4 regions of the Pseudobacter ginsenosidimutans genome follow, and region 4 is predicted to be linked to each of the others. Evidence: riboswitches for the same ligand, from Rfam matches in the RefSeq annotation. Region 4 holds a riboswitch; each other region holds the start of a gene.
What was found. Region 4 has a riboswitch for cobalamin ahead of FSB84_RS22705 (DUF5074 domain-containing protein). Riboswitches for the same ligand answer to the same signal wherever they lie in the genome.

Region 1 (5,640 bases), 710 kb from region 4:
GTATCCAGTAGCAATTGCCCGAAGAGTTGCCAGGAAGCAGGTATTGAAATATCCATGCCTTTGATCTGTACCTGACCGAGGTTCATCATGGTCCAGCGGAACTGGTTGGAAGTGGGCATCGCCACTATCTTATCGGTCACTTTGTTGAAATATAGGTCCACCTGCGGTTCCAGTCTGCGCAGGATTCCTGTTTTCCCGGAGAATGTATAAGTGAAACCGGCATTATACTGTGTGGTGTATTCAGGCGCCAGGTCTTTGTTGCCGATCTGTGTATAATAGAGATCATTCAGGCTTGGCATCCTGAAAATGCGTTTGTAGAAAGCACGGAAATGAAGCTCCCTCGCGTAAAAAGGCTGCCAGTTGAAAATCAGACTGGGCGTATATTCCTGCTTGTTACCTGCGGAGCTGTTGGCAAGTCTCGCTTCTTCATTCACAAAACTGCCCAGGAGGGATCCCTGCAATTTCACGCGATTGAAAGTGAAGGAAGAAGACAGGGCTGCCAGGGTACTTAACCGCCTTGGATATGCGAAATTCACCAGGTTGGCATCCAGCTTATTGAAACTGAGATCAGCAGCGGCATTCAGGCTCCACCAGTTAGTGATATTGAAAAGATTGGCAGCGGATACATACACTTCCTGCTGTTTGTAGGTATTGTTGATGTACATGGTGCTGACATCTTTCCGTGGATCGGAAATATAATGCAGGTAATCATGTGCTAATTTTGTTTTCAACTGCAGGGTATACCACTTGCTGATATTCTTCCGGAAAGATGCCTGTGCAAAAAAGTTATTGTCCCACTGCCTGTCCTGGTTCGGGAACAATCCCGGCAGTTCGCGAACGGCTGCGCCGGGATAACCTCTTTCTGATTTGTACCAGTACAGCCTGGCTTTCCATTCACCATTCAATACTTTGCCAAATACTGTTCCTTCCAGGCGGAACAATTGCACATTTCCATTTTTCCTTTTTTCTGTTGTATCGTATCCGTCTTTTTTCGCGTAGCGGAATTTGTATTCTCCGCTAGTGTTCAGGAATTCTGCACTGAACGCAGAACTGATCTTGTCTGACCATCTGTGTTCCCAGAATCCTGAAGGGTTGATGGTGCCAAAGGAACCTGCTTTGATGGTGGCTTTGAAGAGATCTTTTTTCTCTTTTGTTACCTGCGGCATACGGGCAGTGAGGTAAACGGAACTGGCAGATGCATAATCTTTGGCTGATTGCAGGATGGCGCTTTTCTGACCATTGTGGAGACTGATGGCTTCCATATTGTCAAGCGAAAACCTGCCCAGGTCCACTACGCCGTTCTGGGCATTGCTGAATTCAATATCATCGTAGAATACTTTTACATGATGGCTGCCCAGGCTGCGCACATCCACCGTTTTCAGTCCGCCGATACCGCCATAATCTTTCACCTGTACACCGGAGAAATAGCGGATGGCATCTGCCACGGAATACACGCTGAGTTTTTTCAGCGCTGCTCCGGAAAGTACCTGCACAGGAATGATCTCCCTGCGGGATCTTTCACCAGTTACTACAACGGAATCCAGGTGACGAACGCCGGAACTGTGCTGCTGCTGCGCGAAGCCTTGAACCGCCGCGGTTGAGCAAAGAAGGGAGAGGAGAAGGTATGAAAAGGGATGCTTCATTAACAGGAAAATTCAACCAGCAGACTGCAAAGCGCATGACCATAAAAGTTAGTTATGGCAAGGCTTTGCAAGCCCTGATCGTCCGATTATTTTTTTGGAATATTAAGGTCTTCTGCTCCTCCAACTTCAGTAGAGAGCTCTCCGAGCCAGCCGATATCGGCGAGCAGGCCGGTGTATACACGCACGAAGTGAATGCCGGAAAGTTTTACGGGTTGTCCGGTTTTTTTACTCACGGCCCAATCCAGCTTTATAGCGGATCTTTCATCGCTATTCGGCCAGTTATCTGCATAACCGAAATCGAATTCACCACTGGTCCAATACGGGAATTCCGGATCTTCTGAACTGTTCTCGATCTTATCATTCGCGATCTTAGTGCCTTTGAAGGTGAGGGTATTCCCTTTCCACTGGGGATAATAGGATTGACTATGGAAAGAGTTCTTATACACATATCCGGTGCCCCTTTGTTATCTGTCCATTTGATATATTCCATATCCGATGCGTAAGGGAAATTGGGGTGGGTCACGGGTTCTTTTTCTTCATTGGGCTTGTAATAGGTGATCTCATAATCTTTGATGGTGGAGGCTTTGTTGTATTCCGATCCTGCGATCTCGAACCATTCATCATCGGGCAATCCGTTGCCATTGGCATCTACGGCTACTTCGATGATACCGGCTTCAGACCAGGTAGCGAATCCATTGCCCAGCACCCTGAAATTGGCCTGTCCGGGAACGTTCATAACGGCGTGGTCGAAGCCCATTACGATATAGCCGCCAAAAGTACCGAGAGACACCATGCGGTTGGCCAGGATCTCATCCTGTGCCCTGGCGATCATCTGTGCTTCGGTAATGCCTGATTCCCACATGGGCAGTTCATTCAGGAATTGACCTGGCGCCGGCTGAAAATCGAATACTTTCATGGCATTACGTTTGTACGCAACCGTTTCATTCTTCACCTGGATGGTTGCTGTGCTGGTGGCAATCCTGTTGCCGTTACTAACTGTGATGGATACCTGGTAAGTACCTTCCTTGTCGCTGATGAAATAGTAAACACTGTCTGTGCTCACCAGCTGATCGTCTACTTTCCATTCCCGGGTTCCGTTGGTAATATTGGTTTCTGTGGAAAGCTTCAGTGTTTTCAACCTGTCGGCTGTGAAACCTCCGGCAGGTGTTTTGATAGTTACGGCATCCGGTATTTTCTCGTCGGAATCTTTTTTACATCCGGTGAGCCCTGCCATAGTGGTTACAATGCAGAGTGCGGATACTTTGATTACATTTTTCATGAGCTGATGGTATTACAGATCAATTTTGAATTGATGAAAAAACATTCTCAGATCAGTAATAGCCTTGCAGGAATAGATGGAATACATGCGGGGTCCGCACTGTTGTCCTGAAACCTTTCACCCGAAAGCTACGACTAGAGCATCTGGCAGGTCTTCTGACTTATTCCGGTTTGCCTGCCTTCCCATTCTGCGGGGAGCGAGAACAGTGGCTTTGTTAGACAAACCATTACTGGAATTTACAGCTACGGGGATAGTCCCGGATTTACACCGGGTTCCCATTTTAATCCTCTTCCACCGGAGTGGTTGAAGAACCAAATGCGGGGGCGAAGGTAATGATATTTTATATTAGAAAGCCGCCTGCTGCAAAATCGCAGCAAGCGGCTTCGTTTATGCTGGTTGATTAGAATTTTACATCAATGCTGAGTACATCCTGTTTTCGGGATCGGGAGCAAAAAGATTGTGATCGGGAAAATCCTTTACTGTGCCCGCTCTTTTAATTCATCGGCAGCATCGTCATTGTATTTTCGTTTACGGCTGAATGTTTCCTTACCAAAATTGTAGCTGAAGGAAATGGCTATACGTCGCGTATCGGGATCATTGGTGCGGAAAGAATATGCATTCACCAGGCCCCTGTTCTCCTCCCTGGTTCCCATGGAATGGAAAATATCTTCCAGGTTGAGCTTGATGGAGCCTTTGTTCTTCAATACTTTCTTTTGGACGGCCGTATTTATCCAATACCTGGATTTCACGTAGGTCTGGAAGTTGATGTTCGGCGCGTGATAAGTGGCATACAGCTCTGCGCTCCAGGTTTTGCTTATGCTGAATTGATTCTGTATTTGCGTTCTCCAGGTATAGAGTTGAAGGTCGATCGACTGGTTGTACAGCTTTCCATTTGTAGAGAATCTGGCGCCGGCAATATGAAAGTTCATGTTCCACCATTTGGCGGGTTTGAAACTCAGGTTCACCATCAATGCAAGGAGATCGCGGGCTGCGAAATTTTCCGGCCTGTTGATCTGCGTGTTCTTATCGATCTGCGTAGCATTGGCAATGCCATCATCCTGCCTTTCGTACATGAGACGGGTGGTCAGTAATTGTTTGTATCGCCAGTTCAGTTCAATGCGATTGGCGATTGTGGGATTCAGCATGGGGTTACCGGTGGTATAGCTGTACTGATCGATAAAGAACAGGAATGGGTTGAGCTGGTGATAGCCCGGCCGGTTGATCCTTCTGGCATAACTGAATGCCAGTGAGTTTTTTCCCGCACTGTCCAGTTTGTAAGAAGTGAAGAAAGATGGAAAAAAGGAATGGTAGTTACGTCTGAACATCGATGGGGCCACTGCCTCGTTTCCCAGCTGGTTGCCTTTGGTTTGCGTGTACTCCCATCTCAGGCCGAGTTGCAGACCGAATCGTTTCCAGTCTTTCCGCCCGTTCACATACAAAGCGTGTATATATTCACGATAGATGAAGTGGTTGGATTTACTGTAATCCGGAACAGGCTTGTTGTCAGGAATGGAATAATAGTCGGATTGGTGATTGTTCTTTACCAGCCCTGATTTGAGGCCGGTGCTGAAGCTTGCCTTGTTTTTCAATGGTAATGAATAATCCATTCTTGCAGTGAATACATCGGTACTGTAGGGAAGCCGGTAAAGGAAATTGCTGATATTGCCCAACTGGCCTGACTGGTCTTCAACGTAATTGCTCAGGTCCTGCGTACTTCTGTTATTGTATCGGATATAATTGAGGTCTGCTGTTATTTCTTCGCCTTTTTCTGTGAACCGGTGCTGCATATTGGCATTGGCTCCCAGTTGTTCCCATCTGCCATGGGTGGAGTTGTTGCCCCTGCCGGTGGAATCCGGATAATCGTTGGTGCTGAACATTTGCGTGATGTATTCCGATCCATCGTTCCTTTTCCGGGTTGTGCCATTCAGGATAATGCCCAGGGTTGTTTTTTTGTTGAGATTATAGTCCATTCCCAGTCTGGCAGAGAGCTCGTCACTGCGGGCATCGTTATCGTTTTCCACTTTCGTGGCGGTAGTTCGTTGTCCGCCGGTCGTAAAGAATGCCCTGTCATCCGTACTTTGATTGCGCTCAGTATAGCGGCTGTAACTGAAGTTGCCGAAATAGTTGATCTTCCTGTTGAGGTAATTAAGGTTGATGGAATTGTATGTTCTGTATCGTTTTCCAATATTTGAATTGTGGGTGGCGCTGCCTGCATAGCCCTGCGTTCTTTTCTTCTTCAGTTTTATATTGATGAGGGCTCCGCCATTGGCATCATATTTTGCAGGAGGATTGGTGATGAGCTCTATCTTTTCAAGCAGGCTTCCGGGCAGGGAGCGCAGGTAGGCTGCAAGATCACGGCCGCTCATATAGGTTGGTCTTCCGTCTATCAGTACAGTAACGCTCTGCATACCATTCATTGTGATCTCCCCATTATTATCTACCGTTACTCCCGGTGTTTTTTCCAGCACTTCCAGGGAGCTGCCTGCAGCAGCGCCGATCATCGATTCCACATTCACGATGGTTTTGTCAAGATCATATTCAAGCAAAGGTTTTTTGGCAGTGACCACCACTTCTTTCAGGGCGGTCTTTTTCTGAGGACGAAGAATGATGGCCGGCCACTGCAGCTTTTTGCCTGCACTGTCGATAGTGAATGGAAGACTGATAAAAGGCTCCATACTGATTGCTGATACAGCCAGAAGGTAGATACCAGGGCTGCCG
Region 2 (5,640 bases), 1.9 Mb from region 4:
AGATTGAAGTATTCATTGCTCTTGAAGTCGGAGAAACGAACGATCACTTTATTGGGATAGAAAGCCGAAGCGATCTTGGCGATACCATAAGAAAGTTTCCTGATGAAGAACTCTTCTTCATTGGCGTATCCTTTGGTGAGTTTTTCGATGGTGCGTGTGAGCTCGGGATCATTCAACTCTTTATGCTGCAACAATGCCAGCGGGTGAACGCCGATATAATTGTTGATGATGAACTCTTCGCGCGCCAGTCCTACCCCACGGTTGGGGATATGCGAAAAACGGAATGCCAGTGCTGGCGATGCCACGTTCAGCATGAGCGCTGTATCGGTTTGCGGGAGATCGTCGAGGGAAGTTTCGTTGACTTCATAATCGAGTATTCCGCTATACACGAAACCTTCATCGCCTTCCGCGCAGGAGATGGTGATAGCCTGACCTTCCTGGAGGATCTCTGTGGCATTGCCACAACCTACGATGGCCGGAACGCCCATCTCGCGCGCCACGATGGCGGCGTGACAAGTCCTTCCACCCTTATTGGTAACGATGGCAGATGCTTTCTTCATGATCGGCTCCCAGTCCGGGTCCGTCATGTCGGTTACCAGTACATCGCCTTCCTTGAATTCATGTCCTTCTTCCACGCGTTTGTCGAGGGAGAACATGATGCTGACCTTGCCGGCGCCGATCTTATCACCAACGGCAATTCCTTTCACGATGGGTTTGGCGTCTTCAGGCTTGTTCTTCATCACATACTCTGTGATGGTATTGTGTTGCTTGCGCGAGTGAATGGTTTCCGGGCGGGCCTGCACAATGAAGAGTTCCTGGGAAAGTCCGTCCAGCGCCCATTCCACGTCCATAGGGCACCAGTAGTTCTTGATCTTGCTGTAGTACTGTTCGATGATGGCCACCCATCCGGCAAGCTTCAGGATGTTCTCATCGGAAAGACAAAAACGGTACTGCGCAGAACGTTCTGTTGGGATGATGCGTACGCGCTCATCAGGATCATCTCCATACACCATCTTCTGGTCCTTTACGCCGAGCTTTTTCTCGATGATGGATTTGTATCCCTTTTCCAGCGTGGGCTTGAACACGATGAATTCATCAGGAGATACGCTGCCCTGCACTACCATTTCACCCAGTCCGTAAGAACCGTTGATCACGATCACATCTTTGAAACCGCTCTCGGTATCGAGTGAGAAAGCAACGCCGGAACTTCCAAGGTCTGAACGGACCATTTTCTGTACGCAGACGGAAAGGCCTACGGAGAAGTGATCGTACTTGAAAGTTTCGCGATAGCTGATGGCGCGGTCCGTGAAGAGTGATGCAAAACAGTTACGAACTGCATCGATGAGCGCGGCTGGTCCGCGTACGTTGAGATAAGTTTCCTGCTGACCTGCAAAGGATGCATCGGGCAGATCTTCAGCGGTGGCGGAAGAACGCACGGCCACGTCTGTACCTTGCTGATCATACTTTGCAGAGAGCGTGTAGTATGCTTCGATGATCTGCTGCCCCAGTTCCGGAGGGAATTTGGAGTTACGCACCAGGTTCCGGACCTGCAAACCTGCACGGCGAAGCGATTCCACGTTGTTGTAATCGATCTCTTTCACCAGCGCCCGGATGGTTGAGTCGAGATTGTTGAATTTGATAAACTCATTGTAGGCGTTCACTGTGATGACAAAACCTCCGGGAATGTTTACACCAAGATTGGTGAGGTTTTGTAGCATCTCGCCCAGGGAAGCATTCTTGCCACCGACCAGGTCGATGTCGTGAATGCCTACCTCATGAAGTAAGAGAATACTGCTGGTTGTTTTCATCTGAAAAAAATGTTGTTGTCTGATGACAGGATCTGTTTGGCAATCCAAAAGTAAGGTAACGATCGTTAGTCTTATGGTGGAACTTATCAATATTTTTTTGAATGCGTCCAGAAGACACGTAACAACCGGTTGCAAAGTGATCCGGACAAGGCAGAGCGGGATTTTCCGCAAACCGGCCATAGAGAAGAATGAACAGGTTATGTAATCGATATAAATAACCCGGAATAGATCGCATATTCATTAACGTTACTAAAGGCCTAAAGGGACATATCTATAATTTTATTACATGATTATTTTTTTTGCTGCCTGATAAGTGTTTCCATCTATCGTTTTGCAATCCACCATTCAACCCCAATGGGCCTTTCCGGCCATCACCTCCTTCCAAACCCGTAATGCTTCTGCACCCTTCAAACCCTTACCAGACATAAGCCGCATCATTCCTGCACTTCCACATCATCCCCATTAATTATACACATCCTGTGATTAAGTTAAATTGGAAAACGCTCCCCCGGATGCTACGTTTGCAGTCAGCTCTTGTACGCAATTTGTACCGGTTCCCGGACCTGCTCGCAGCCTCCGGGAGATTTCAGGGGAACCATGTGTGATTCATGGACTGTTGCGCAACTGTAAGTTTACCGCCCTCAAAAAGCGGACTACAAACAAGTCAGAATACCTGCCGGTATTGATCTGTGCTGAATCCTTCGCATTAAAGGTAAATGCATAACTATGATAGATGCCTGTACTTTATTCCAGGAATGAAGTAGAGGGCATATTATCGCCGTCACTTACCCTCACTGCGATCATTAAAATGTGAATTTAAAAGCGATAGTATGCAACACGAAAACGAAATTCTTTTACAGGAAAACAAAGATCGCTTTGTGATCCTTCCCATCAACTATCCCAGAGTCTGGGAAATGTACAAGAAGCATGAAGCCAGTTTCTGGACAGCTGAAGAGATAGACCTGAGTGGCGACCTGAAAGACTGGGCTGCCCTGAACGACGGAGAGCGTCATTTCATCTCCCACGTATTGGCATTCTTCGCAGCCAGCGATGGCATCGTGAACGAAAACCTGGCCGTTAACTTCATGTCTGAAGTGCAACTCCCCGAAGCACGCTGCTTCTACGGCTTCCAGATCATGATGGAAAATATCCATTCTGAAACTTATGCCCTCCTGATCGATACATATGTAAAAGACCCACAGGAAAAACACCATCTCTTCCACGCCATCGATACAGTACCCGCAGTGAAAAAGAAAGCCGAATGGGCGCTCCGCTGGATCGAGAACGGCTCCTTTGCAGAAAGACTGGTCGCATTCGCCGCCGTTGAAGGCATCTTCTTCTCCGGCTCCTTCTGCTCCATCTTCTGGATGAAAAAACGCGGCCTCATGCCAGGCCTCACTTTCTCCAATGAACTGATCAGTCGCGATGAAGGCCTCCACTGTGAATTCGCCTGTCTTCTTTACAGCATGCTCAACAACCAGCTTCCCAAAGAACAGGTGTACAAGATCATCGGAGACGCTGTCCGCATCGAAAAAGAATTCGTCACTGAAGCACTACCCGTTGACCTCATCGGCATGAATGCCCGCCTCATGCAGCAATACATCGAGTTCGTTGCAGATCGCTGGCTCATGGAACTGGGATGTGAAAAGATGTTCAACGCCACCAACCCATTCGACTTCATGGAAATGATCTCGCTCGAAGGCAAAACCAACTTCTTCGAAAAACGCGTGGGTGATTACCAGAAAGCAGGTGTAATGGGAGGCAACAAAGAAAATAATTCCTTCTCCCTGGATGAAGATTTCTAAGCAATACCTGATAAACTAACCATACTTACTACCACCATTAATATCTCAGCACATGTTTGTAGTTAAAAGAAACGGAAAAAAAGAATCCGTCAAATTCGATAAGATCACGGCACGCGTTGAAAAACTCTGCTACGGTCTCGACAGACGGTTCGTGAATTCCATCGATGTGGCCAAGAAAGTGATCGAAGGATTATACGATGGCGTTACCACCACTGAACTGGACAACCTCGCTGCAGAAACTGCCGCCTCACTCACCGTGAAGCACCCGGACTATGCACTGCTCGCCAGCCGCATCGCCATCAGTAACCTGCACAAGAATACTATCAAGAGCTTCTCAGATACCATGAAGCTCCTCTACGAATGCAGGGACGCCAAAGCCGGCAAAGCCGCACCCCTCCTCGCAGACGACGTATGGGAAGTGATCCAGCAACACCACGAACTGCTGGACTCCACCATCATCTACGACCGCGATTATGCATTCGATTATTTCGGTTTCAAAACACTCGAGAAATCATACCTCCTCAAAGTGGACGGTAAAGTAGCAGAACGCCCGCAGCATATGTACATGCGCGTTGCCCTCGGTATCCACAAACAGGATATCGATGCCGCTATCAAAACCTACCATATGATGAGCGAACGCTGGTTCACACACGCTACGCCCACACTCTTCAATGCAGGTACACCCAAACCACAGATGAGCTCCTGCTTCCTCCTCACCATGAAGGACGATAGCATCGATGGTATCTACGACACCCTCAAACAAACAGCCAAGATCTCCCAGAGCGCCGGCGGTATCGGTCTGTCTATTCATGGCATCCGCGCCACCGGCTCCTATATCGGCGGCACCAACGGCACCAGCAACGGCATCATCCCCATGCTGCGCGTTTACAACGACACTGCCCGCTACGTAGATCAGGGCGGCGGCAAACGTAAAGGCGCATTCGCCATCTACCTCGAACCATGGCACGCAGACGTATTCGAATTCCTCGACCTCCGCAAGAACCACGGTAAAGAAGAACTCCGCGCACGCGACCTCTTCTACGCCCTCTGGATCCCGGACCTCTTCATGAAACGTGTGGAAGAGAACGGCGACTGGAGCCTGTTCTGCCCCCACGAAGCGCCAGGCCTCCACGAATGCTGGGGAGATGAATTCGAAAAACTGTACAATCAGTATGAACAGGAAAAGCGTATGCGCAAGACCGTTAAAGCGCAGGACCTCTGGTTTGCAATCCTGGACGCACAGATCGAAACAGGAACGCCTTACCTGCTGTACAAGGATTCCGCCAACCGCAAATCCAACCAGCAGAACCTCGGCACCATCAAGAGCTCCAACCTCTGCACAGAGATCCTGGAATACACTTCACCTGATGAAGTAGCAGTTTGTAACCTCGCCTCCCTCGCACTGCCCCGCTTTGTGATCGATGGCAAGTTCGACCACAACAAACTCTATGAGATCACCTACGAGGCAACAAAGAACCTCAACAAGATCATCGACTATAACTATTACCCTGTAAAGGAAGCTGAAACTTCCAACCTCCGCCACAGGCCTATCGGTCTCGGCGTTCAGGGACTGGCCGATGTATTCATCCTGCTCCGCATGCCTTTCGAAAGCGATGAAGCCAAACAACTGAACAAAGACATCTTCGAAACCATCTACTTCGCCGCCATGACAGCCTCCAAAGACCTGGCAAAAGTAGAAGGCGCATACGAAACCTTTGCCGGCTCACCCGCTTCCAAAGGGCAGTTCCAGTTCGACATGTGGGGCGTTGAACCAAGTCTCCGCTGGGACTGGTACAGCCTCAAAGCTGAAGTGATGAAGCATGGCGTTCGCAACTCATTGCTGGTTGCCCCCATGCCCACCGCCTCCACTTCTCAGATCCTCGGCAACAACGAATGCTTTGAACCGTACACTTCCAACATCTACGTTCGTCGCGTATTGAGCGGAGAGTTCGTAGTTGTGAACAAGCACCTCCTGAAAGATCTGATCGAGCTCGGCCTCTGGAACGATGACATGAAGAACAGGATCA
Region 3 (5,640 bases), 3.1 Mb from region 4:
CTCACCAGGATGATGCAATTGATGGAGAAGGCCAGTGAAGGATGGTACGCATAAGAGAATATCTTATAATAACCACCGGTCACAGGATGCCTTGAACCGATCTCGGCATAGGTAAGGGCTCCGCACAATGCTACCAATCCCCCCACAATCCATCCCGCAAAGAAAATACCTGGTGTGAGTGCATCTTTGGCGGAATCAGTGGCCGCGCGAAAGATGCCCATGCCAATCACCAGGCCGATCACGATCATGGTCAGATCGAATAAACCAAGTTTGGAAGACTTCATGTTTGGAAGATAAAAAATATTTGCCGTTCATTTTAACGTAAATTCGGGTTATCCTTTCCAATATGAAACATGTTGTTACAGCTCTGATCCTCGGGTGCTCCATTTCTTATGTTACAGCACAGACGGGCACCCCGCAAGATTCCGCAAAAACATTACAGGAGGTGGAGGTGCGTGCATACGGACAAAACCGTCAGCTTAAGGAAGCCGGAATGGCCGTGAGTGTGATCACGCCCGCTCAATTGGAGCGTTACAATAACATGAGCATCCTCCCTGCCATCAATGCCACGCCAGGCGTGCGTATGGAGGAAAGATCCCCCGGCAGTTACCGCCTGAATATCCGCGGCAGCAGCCTCCGCTCGCCCTTTGGCGTGCGTAACGTAAAAGTATACTGGAATGGCATTCCATTCACTGATCCTGGCGGAAGTACTTACCTCAACCAATTCAGTTTTTACAATATCAGGCAGGTGGAGATCGTTCGCGGACCGGCCAGCAGCTTGTATGGCGCTGGCACCGGCGGTGCTGTGCTATTGAACAGTAGAACCAATGATTTCAAAGCCGGTGCTGAGATCGGCTACGGAGGCGGCAGCTTCGGCATGTTCAATCTCAATGCACAAATCAGAACCGGCGATTCAGACCGTAACAATATTTTCAATTATTCCCGCCAATCGGGTGATGGTTACCGTGATCATACCAGTTTCAGGAGAGATATGGCCAGTTGGGAATCGCAGTTCAAATTCAATGATCGGCAAAGTTTACAAACTTCCGTCCTCTATGGCGATCTCTATTACCAGACACCCGGCGGACTCACCAAGGCAGAGTACCTCGCCAATCCACGCGGGGCGCGGCCCGCAGCCGGTATGTTCCCCGGCGCTGATCAGGCAAATGCCAGCATCCGTCAGCAGACATTCCTCGCCGGTATCACACATAACTATGCATTCAGTGAGGCCCTTGAAAACACTACTACTGTGTACGGCGCGTTCAGTATGCTGAAGAATCCCACTTTCAGGAATTATGAAAAAAGATCAGAGCCGCATTTCGGTGGCCGGTCGGTTTTCACCTGGCGTGCAGCCATCAGTGACGCAACCCGTCTCACTATTCTCGCCGGAGCAGAAGCGCAACGCGGTTTCTTCAACACCAAAACATTCGCCAATAATGGCGGCAGCCCCGCTGCATTGCAAACCGATGATGAGATCAACAACTGGCTCTATTCAGTATTTGCGCAGGCAGAACTGCAATTCAAAACTGGTACCACTATCCAGGCAGGCGTAAGCAGCAATAAATCCAGCATCAGTATCCAACGTTTATCCTCACCCGATTTACCTCTACAAAAGAGAACCTATAATAATGAATGGGCGCCCCGTGTGGCCGTTTCGCAGAAGCTGATCCCGCAGTTACTCCTGTATGCGAGTGTGAGTCAGGGCTTCTCTCCCCCTACTTCACAGGAAGTATTGCCCAGCACCACCGAGATCAATACAAGCCTCAATGCCGAACATGGCGTGAACTACGAAGCAGGTGTGAAAAGCAATTGGTTCAATAACGCATTGTATGTTGAAGTGAATGCCTTCCGCTACCAATTGCAGGAAGCGATCGTTCAGCGAAGGGATGGCAGCGGCGCAGACTATTTCGAGAATGCAGGCAGCACCAGGCAGGAAGGTATCGAATCACAGGCACGATATCTTTTCGTTCCTAATAAACCTGGCTTTCTCTCCAATGTTCAACTCTGGGCCAGTCATACCTGGTACTTCTTCCGTTATCGTAATTTCAAACAGTTGAATACCGATCTGAAAGGAAAAGACCTACCCGGGGTTTCTCCACATACAGTAGCTGCGGGACTTGATGTAAATACAAAGCCAGGCCTCTATACCAATATCACCTTCTTCTACAGTGATCCCGTTGCGCTGAATGACGCCAATACGGATCATGCAGGCTCCTATCAACTCACCGGCGCCAGGGCCGGATGGCGCAAAGCTTTTAACGCACATATCAGTTTTGACCTCTATGCCGGGGTGGACAATCTCTTCAACACAGAGTATAGCCTGGGCAATGATGTGAATGCTGCCGGTGGCCGCTATTTCAACACTGCGCCGGGAGTAAATTACTTCGGCGGGCTTACACTTCGCTACGATTGGTAATAGAAAGTACTGCCCGCCATCACTCGCCCCGGGAGGCGGGCGACTGACCACACTCAAATAACACCCGTTAGTAAATAGTTTTTGTCCGGTGTTTCCACAGGAGTACATTTGCTGCCGTAATTGGTTTCCCGGATCCGCAAGGTCCCGGGATTAAAAGGGAAACCGGTGTAATTCCGGTGCTATCCCCGTAGCTGTAAGTTGCAGATGCAGTATCAGATCCCACTGCATCATTGTTCAATCTTCATACCACTATCTTTTTTCGATGGGAAGGTGTTGAACAGGTAACGAGCCAGAAGACCTGCCAGTTATGTTTCAATCACATCAACGAGCTTTCGGGTGAAAAGCCGGGATGAAATGAGCGCCTCATCGCGCTGCCTCACATTTCATTTCTGTAATGAATTTCCGAAGGCTCATAGTAAACTAACTATGAGCATGAACAAAAAACTTCTCTCCCTTGCCGCATTGCTGGCTGCGATGTATGCCAATGCGCAGGACTCCACTTCCGGAAAACAACTGGATGAAGTGGTGGTAACAGCTTCCAAGTACGAACGCAAAGCATCTGAAACAGGAAAAGTGATCACCGTTCTGGACAGAACTGTCCTGGACCGCAGCACCGGTAAAGACCTCGCCCAACTGCTCACCGAGCAAACAGGTATGGTAGTGAACGGCGCTACCAGCAATCCCGGAAAAGACAAATCGATCTTCTTCCGCGGCGCCACATCCAACTACACAGTGATCCTCATCAATGGAATTCCACTGGCCGATCCTTCCGGAACCGGCGGAGCATTTGATCTGCGCCTGATCCCTATCGATCAGATCGAAAGGATCGAGATCCTTAAAGGAGCTCAGTCTACACTCTACGGCCCCAACGCAGTTGCCGGTGTGATCAATATCATCACCCGCAAAGGCACCAAAGGAAAACCTGCCGAAGTATACGGCAGTTATGCCATGGGCAGCTACAATACCATCAAGGCCGATGCCGGAATGGGTGGAGGAAATGATAAACTCCGTTACAATATCGGATTCACCCATTTTGAAACGAAAGGTATCTCCGAAGCGCTGGACACGGCTGCTGTAAAGACTTTCGACAAAGATGGCTACATGCAGAAATCCGTGAACGTGAACCTCGATGGAGAGATCATCGAGAACCTTCGCGTAAAACCATTCTTCCGTTATGCCGCCATCGGCGGTGATTTCGATGGAGGCTCCTTCTTCGATTCAAAGACCAACAACTACGAAAGCAAACTCATCACGGCCGGTACCCAGGTGAATTACAAATTCAAAAAAGGACAGGTAACCGCCCAATACCAGTTCGATGATGTAGACAGGATCTCCGGCGGTTTCGCCTACAGGGGCAAGGCACAACTGGCTGAAGCATTCGCGCAATATGATCTACATGATAAAGTACAGGTTTTGGCTGGCTTCGATGCACGCATTCAGCAACTGCTGGATACCACTATCGAAAACAAGAACCCGGACATTACCATTCTCAGCCCCTATCTCTCCGTTTTCTTGAAAGACCTCAACGGCTTTTACCTGGAAGCAGGTGCTCGACTCAATAACCACAGTGAATTCGGCAATCATTTCACCTACAGCATCAATCCTTCTTATCTCATCAATAAGAACGTGAAAGTATTTGCGAATCTCGCTTCAGCTTTCAGAGCCCCCAGCCTGAACGAGCTCTATGGCCTTTGGGGCAGCAACCCTGAACTGAAGCCGGAAAAATCCTACACCTGGGAACTCGGTACACAGGCATCACTCATCAACAATGTGCTGGAAGCACGTGTTGTGTATTTCAACAGGCATATCAACGATGTGATCACCTGGATCAACAACCGAAATGAGAACCTGAACGAACAAAAAGACCAGGGCCTCGAGATCGAACCATCGATCAATATCACCAAAGACCTCAACATCAAAATGTATTACAGTTATGTTGATGGCAAAGTAACTACCACTGAAAACGGAAAAGACAGCACTTATTACAACCTGGTGCGGAGGCCCAAACATGCTTTCGGCGCAACCATCGGTTACCAGGTGACAAAGAACCTGTTCGTGAGCACCAATGTGTACACATATGGCAAACGTTATGATCTGGCCTTCGGACCTCCTCCCACTTATGCCCAGGTGATGGAGCCACTGAACAGCTACACAATCTGGAATGCCTATGCAGAATACAAACTACTGAACAACCGTATCCGTATATTTGCTGATGTGAAAAATATCACCGACGCCCAATACCAGGAGGTATTGGGTTATGGTACACTCGGCACCAATTTCATTGCCGGTGTGGCTGTCAGGTTATAAACTTTAAAACAGAACTTCCATGTCATTGAAACAATTCAATCCTCGCAACACAGTACTGTTCGCCTTTATGGTAGTGGTTGCACTGATGAGGATATTCCTCAGTGCTGAAGCGCCCATGAATCCCATCGCCACTTTCACTCCGCTCGGAGCAATGGCTTTATTTGGTGGGACCTATTTCAACAACAGGGCCAAATCTGTGCTCTTCCCTGTACTGACACTCTGGATGAGTGATATCATCCTCAACCGTTTTGTTTATTACAATGAGTGGAGATTCTTTTATGAAGGTTTCTACTGGACTTATATCTCTTATGCGCTGATGGCTGTAGCCGCTAAATTCATCATCCGCAAAGTGACTGTAAGCAATATCATCATTGCTTCACTGGCCGGCACCCTGATCCACTGGATCGGCACCAGCCCCGGTTGCTTCATGATTGAGAACAGCATGTACCCCAAAACATGGGCGGGTTATTTTACCAGCCTCGTGGCAGCCATTCCCTATGAAAGGAATTTCCTGATCGGTACATTGGTGTACAGTGGCGTCCTTTTCGGAGGTTTTGAACTGCTGCAACGCAGGTACAGTGCATTGCGACCAGCACATTGATCAACACATTCAATACAGCAACATGACAGCCTGCTCCTTTCTTCCCGCCGCCACGCAGATGATCTACGATATGCAATTGCAACACCTGTTGCAGGGCATCACGTTTGAATGTCCGCCACAGGCGCTGGCTGAAAAAAGAAAAGTGGTCCGTTGTGTGCTGGAAGGCAGGCAATACAGCAGTATCGAGATCGACAGGATCTTTTCTGCATCCAAAGCCCAGGGCAAAAGCCTCTACTATGTGGATGAAGCCGCCCTGGCGGAGATCGCACCGGATGTGATCTTCACGCAGGATGTATGTGAGGTCTGCCAGATCGAT
Region 4 (5,640 bases):
TGCACAGGAAGAAGGTTTACTAAGGCTTTCCGATAAAACTTCAAAGTATCTCGGCACAGGCTGGACATCACTTACAACTGCAGAAGAAGACCTCATCACCATTCGTCACCAGCTCACCATGACAACCGGACTGGATGATGGCGTGGCCGACAGTGACTGCACCACGCCCGATTGTCTCAAGCGCAAAGCCGATGCAGGCACCCGCTGGGCCTATCACAATGCACCATATACGCTGATGGATAAGGTGATCGAAGCGGCAACCGGCAAAACTTTTCAGACTTATTTCCAACAGAAAATAAGGGACAGGATCGGCATGAAAGGCATCTGGCTGAAAAGCGGCTATAACAATGTGTATGGAAGCGATGCCAGAAGCATGGCGCGCTTCGGACTGCTGCTGCTCAATAAAGGAAAATGGGGTGAGACGGAGATACTGAAAGACCAGGAATTCTTCAATGCCCAGATCAACAGTTCCCAGCAACTCAATCCTTCATATGGTTATCTTACCTGGTTGAATGGAAAAACGAAATACATGCTCCCCACCCTGCAGGTGGTTTTCAACGGAGCTTTGGCTCCGAATGCGCCATCCGATATGTTTTGTGCACTCGGCAAGAACGATCAGAAGATCTATGTAGTCCCTTCACAAAAACTGGTAGTGATCAGAATGGGGGAATCTGCCGGAAACGTACAGCTGGCAGTCTCCAGCTTCGACAATGAATTGTGGGGAAAGCTCAAACCTGTGATCGGTTACTGATCCTTTTTTAGAAAAAACTGAACCCTCATGGTCATTGATTGTTTATGGAGGTATGAGCTCAGATCTATATTATCAGTTGGATAATCCTGCATGGTTTGCATTGACCGGCCCGCAGCAATCCTTTTCCACGGGAAATGGAAAAGTAAAAAGATATAAAACGAATAACCTTCCGTTTGCGGCCTATGATCATCAGCATAAGGATCAACTGCCACTACTGGACCAGCAACTTCAATCCGGGGAAATATTCTTTCTAATCGGCTCCATTCCAACACTTCCTCCAAACTGGATCATACTGGCAGAGCTCACCTGTCTGCAAATGATCAATCATATACCCATTACTCCTCTTCCTGATGCACCGGAGATATTGCCATTGGGCGAAGGCCAGAAGCAAGACATGATCGATCTGGTGCAACGGGTGCAGCCAGGTTATTTTGCACCTGATACCTATCAGCTGGGCGACTATTATGGCATCTGGCAGGATGGAAAGCTGGTGGCCATGGCCGGAGAGCGTATGCGCGTGAACGGTATGAGCGAGCTTAGCGCCATCTGCACAGATCCCGCATATACCGGTCGCAAGTATGCGCAGCACCTGATCATCAAAATCTGCAATGCAAATCACGCCAAAGGCATCATCCCATTTTTACATGTTCTGGATACGAATGAACGCGCGGTAAAACTCTATGAGTTCATGGGGTTTGAAACAAGAAGGACCATCTCTTTCTGGAAATTGCAAAAGAACTGATTCCTCCTGCCTATATTTGTAAAGTCTTTGGTTCATTACCCCGCATCCGGTAATGATTAAAAGGGAATCCGGTGGCTTCCGAAAGGAAGGAATCCGGAGCTGTCCCGCAACTGTAAGTTCCTTCATGAGTAAGCTCATGGATTGACGGATCTTCAAGCCACTGTCAGCAATGATGGGAAGGCATCCGAAAATGGAACGAGCCAGGAGACCTGCCAGAGGCTTCATACTTGATTCATAGCTTTCGGGTCAAAAGCAGTGAGTTGATGCCATCTATTCAGCTTTCTACCTGTATTGCCATTTTGTTCCCGCTCTTCCGGAGCTGGGGTTGCGTGGCTATACCGGTGTTTTTACAAGGCGTTGTTGGATCAGGTATGTAATTGGTTTTGTTTTTTTTCACCAAACTATCAGATATGAACAACCGCCATTACATCTTACGGGGCATGGTAGCCCTTGCAGTGGTAGTATCCATTGCATCCTGCAGTAAAAAAGACCAACTTGTTTCTGCTCCTTCCGAAGGCAAAGCACTACTGACGCCGGGAAAGTATGAGGACGGCATCATCCTAATCAATGAAGGTTGGTTCGGCCACGACAACGGCAATGTGAATTTTTACAAGTACGGCAGGGATACCATCGAACAGATGGTGTATCAACTCGAAAATCCCGGTAATCAGCTTGGCGTGACCACACAGTCCGGCGCAGTCTGGGATGGAAAACTGTACATCATGGCCAAGCAGGGGCCTTTGGTGGTTACCGATTCCAAAACGCTGGTGGAAACCGGCAGGATCGCAACCTTACCTGCAGATGGCCGCGCCTTCCTGGGTCTTACTTCCACAACAGGACTGATCAGTACACTGGACGGAGTGTACAACCTGAACCTTTCTCCATTATCAGTTGGCTCCAAACTAAGCGGCATCAGTGGTGAAACAGGCACCATGCGCAAAGAAGGTAATTACATTTTTATCCTTTCGCAATCTGAAGGGCTGATCATTCTCAATGCAACAACAAAAGCGATCGTGAAAAAGATTGCAGGGCTTCAGCAGGGATTGTGCAAGACTTCCGATGGCAGCCTTTGGATTGCCGGTGGCAGCACACTCGCGAGACTGAATGTGACCACACTGGACACAACGCGCATTACCATGCCATTCTCATTGGGGAATCCCTGGTTTGCGTGGAATGAAGGCACTGTTACCTGCTCTACCATCGATACGGCCGTATACCTTGCCCGTACCAATTCCTGGGGAGCGGGTGGTAACAGATTGTACAAGTATATCCCTGGTAACCTGGCTTCTTTATCTACCCCACTCGCCACCCTGCCTGCCAATCAGGAATTCTACGGGGCCGGCGTTCGCTATGATCCCAGTCAGCATAATCTGGTGGTAACCGCTGTGCAGTCAGGGTATGGACAAAACTATAAGTACAACAAACTGTACTTCTACAGTACCAACGGGAGTCTGACGAAAACAATTTCTTACGAATATTTCTATTTTCCGGCGCTACCGGTGTTCAACTAACGTAGACCAATAGTTGTATTGTGGTGCAAGAGCCATCCCGGGAGGGATGGCTTCTTCTTTTCCATTTTTCTATCATAAAATAGTGTAACTTCCCTATCCGCACCCACCAGGACCCGAAAACGCTCCCCTCTTAATTCCGGCTCTAAGTCCAATCATTTACCATCAAACCGGTTATAATGGCAAAAACAGCAGCAGAACTTATAAAAGAAGCTAAACTACAAGCAGAGAACCTGACACCTGTTCAGGTGAACAAAGAAGTGAAACAGGGCGCTACTTTGATAGACATCCGTGAAACCGAGGAGATCGGCAGTATCGGAAAGATCCCAGGTTCTGTGCATGCGCCCCGTGGGCTGATCGAATTCTACGCAGATGAATCCACACCCTATCACAAACAGGAATTCGAAAAAAGTAACCGGATCATCCTGCATTGCGCCTCTGGTGGGCGTTCTGCGCTTGCAGTCCGTACTTTGAAAGAAATGGGATACGAGAATATTGCGCATCTGGACGGTGGTATCAAGGCATGGAAAGAAGCTGGCCTGCCTGTTGAATAAGAAGACCATCGCGTATCTTGCAGGAGTGAATGCCATTGAAAGTATCAGGAACCTGTACATCCCCATTCAGCCGACGGTAAAGCAGTCCGCTGACAATGTCGCTTACCTGGAATTCCTTCCCCATCCTTCGCTTCAGCAATATATTTACTGTTACTGGGAGTTGAAAACATTGGCTCCATTGAATGAAGCATTCATCTATCGTGTGGTGGCGGATGGGTGTATCGATATTTATTTTGAACTAGGAAACCCTGCAGAGAACTGGGTGATGGGATTCTGCAAAAAATACACCGAGTTTCCGATCGGCAATCAGTTCCATTACGTGGGCGTCCGGTTTCTTCCAACCATGTTCCCCCAATTATTCCGCGTTGATGCATCTACGTTAAGTAACAGGTATGAGGAACTGAATGTTGTTGTTCCTGAAACGGCCCGATTCATTGCCAGCCGATTTCACTCAGACATGAACGTTACAGAGATGTCTGGGCTGTTCGATAACTGGTTTGCGAAAGTGATCCTGGCGGCAGAGTTTGATGAGGATAACCGGCTGTATGAGGCCATCGGCATCATTTTGCAGCAGTCAGGCGTATTGAATGTGGAAGCGGATCTGAATACCGGGATCAGTCCCCGTCAACTTCGCCGGTTGTTTGAATTCTATATTGGCGATACGCCAAAGACATTCAGTAAGGTAGTGCGATTTCAGAATATCCTTCGCGCCAAACCAAGTACGCAAAGCCTTCGCAACAACAAACTGTTCTTCGATGTGGGGTATTACGATCAGGCACATTTCATCAAGGAATTCAGGAATTTTTATGGTGTAACACCTTCGAAGGCTTTTGGAAGATAGAATGTCCGTTTTTTACAATAACAACAAGCTGGCTTATCGCAACTTTGTGGAGAAAACAAAACAAACGATCATGAAACTGAATGCAGGTATAATAACAGAAAAACTGGCAGCCACCAAAGCCTTCTATACAGAGATTCTCGGATTTGGTATAACCTTTGAAAATGAATTCTATCTGCTGATGCATACGCCAGGGCATACCAGCGAGCTCAGCTTCCTGCTGCCCAATCACCCTTCACAACAACCCTTGTTCCAGACTGCATTTGGCGGCCAGGGAGTATATTTGACCATTGAGGTGGATGATGTAGATACGCTCTATGAAGAAATGAAAAAGAAGAATGTGGAAATCATGATCGGGATCCGTGATGAACCCTGGGGCGACAGGCATTTCGCCATCCGTGATCCGAACGGGGTGGGTATCGACCTGGTAAAATATTCTGGACAATGATCACAACAAGCAGGGATTTGTTAAATGGAATGGCTATTATAAGTGGAATTACGTTGTCCAATTTTTATATCTTTCCTGGAGGAATGAAATAATAGAAATTGAAAAAATGGAATTAAAGGATCTTCTGCAAGGATATAAGCACTATGATATCGAATGGTTGATCAATGAAACCGAATCTGGCACACACCCTAGGTACATTAATTTCTGGGGTCACACGTCAAATTCCCCAGTCAATGTGGGCAAAGAGTGTTTCAGTCAATGGTACCCGAGCCCATTTACCGTCAATGGAATTCGGTACAAAACTGCAGAGCATTGGATGATGGCTCAAAAGGCGAATTTGTTTGGCGATAGAGGAATTTTTCAAAGAATAATCGGGTCTGAAAAACCCGGAGAGGCAAAGGATCTTGGAAGACAAATAATGGGATATGATGATCTGGTTTGGAATGCAGCGAAATTCGATATTGTGAAATTGGGGAATATTCACAAATTCAATCAGCAAAAGGCATTGCTGGATTTTTTGCTTGGTACAGCCAGCAGGGTTCTGGTGGAAGCAAGTCCGCTTGATAAGATTTGGGGAGCCGGGATTGCAAAAGATTCCCCTTTGATCGATAAACCATATGCATGGCCCGGAACCAACCTGTTAGGCTTTGCGTTGATGGAAGTTCGGGACTTTTTCCTGGAGTACGGAACGGTGAAAGATACCAGTGATCTGTTACCTCCGCCCTGGATGCGATTTCCAGAGATCAGCCCGAATGATATGTTCTGGAGAATGGGGAGTGGTGAGCAGTATATTATGTCC

Region 1: linked by a shared signal. The riboswitch ahead of FSB84_RS25345 (PKD-like domain-containing protein) and the one ahead of FSB84_RS22705 (DUF5074 domain-containing protein) in region 4 are both predicted to bind cobalamin.
Region 2: linked by a shared signal. The riboswitch ahead of FSB84_RS30015 (ribonucleoside-diphosphate reductase small subunit) and the one ahead of FSB84_RS22705 (DUF5074 domain-containing protein) in region 4 are both predicted to bind cobalamin.
Region 3: linked by a shared signal. The riboswitch ahead of FSB84_RS04250 (TonB-dependent receptor plug domain-containing protein) and the one ahead of FSB84_RS22705 (DUF5074 domain-containing protein) in region 4 are both predicted to bind cobalamin.

The regions. Positions count from the first base shown of each region.
Region 1 covers NZ_CP042431.1:6,466,831-6,472,470, reverse strand. The annotation lists gene FSB84_RS25350 (TonB-dependent receptor plug domain-containing protein) at 1-1,643, opposite strand, end outside; gene FSB84_RS30740 (hypothetical protein) at 1,730-1,876, opposite strand; gene FSB84_RS25345 (PKD-like domain-containing protein) at 1,891-2,922, opposite strand; cobalamin riboswitch at 3,051-3,253, opposite strand; gene FSB84_RS25340 (outer membrane beta-barrel protein) at 3,399-5,640, opposite strand, start outside.
Region 2 covers NZ_CP042431.1:7,649,511-7,655,150, forward strand. The annotation lists gene ppsA (phosphoenolpyruvate synthase) at 1-1,808, opposite strand, end outside; cobalamin riboswitch at 2,343-2,503, shown strand; gene FSB84_RS30015 (ribonucleoside-diphosphate reductase small subunit) at 2,639-3,613, shown strand; gene FSB84_RS30020 (ribonucleoside-diphosphate reductase subunit alpha) at 3,666-5,640, shown strand, end outside.
Region 3 covers NZ_CP042431.1:1,078,152-1,083,791, forward strand. The annotation lists gene FSB84_RS04240 (APC family permease) at 1-284, opposite strand, end outside; gene FSB84_RS04245 (TonB-dependent receptor) at 347-2,416, shown strand; cobalamin riboswitch at 2,521-2,736, shown strand; gene FSB84_RS04250 (TonB-dependent receptor plug domain-containing protein) at 2,849-4,723, shown strand; gene FSB84_RS04255 (DUF6580 family putative transport protein) at 4,743-5,324, shown strand; gene FSB84_RS04260 (ABC transporter substrate-binding protein) at 5,347-5,640, shown strand, end outside.
Region 4 covers NZ_CP042431.1:5,758,554-5,764,193, reverse strand. The annotation lists gene FSB84_RS22715 (serine hydrolase domain-containing protein) at 1-751, shown strand, start outside; gene FSB84_RS22710 (GNAT family N-acetyltransferase) at 804-1,493, shown strand; cobalamin riboswitch at 1,505-1,724, shown strand; gene FSB84_RS22705 (DUF5074 domain-containing protein) at 1,904-3,004, shown strand; gene FSB84_RS22700 (rhodanese-like domain-containing protein) at 3,181-3,555, shown strand; gene FSB84_RS22695 (AraC family transcriptional regulator) at 3,512-4,396, shown strand; gene FSB84_RS22690 (VOC family protein) at 4,386-4,841, shown strand; gene FSB84_RS22685 (NADAR family protein) at 4,948-5,640, shown strand, end outside.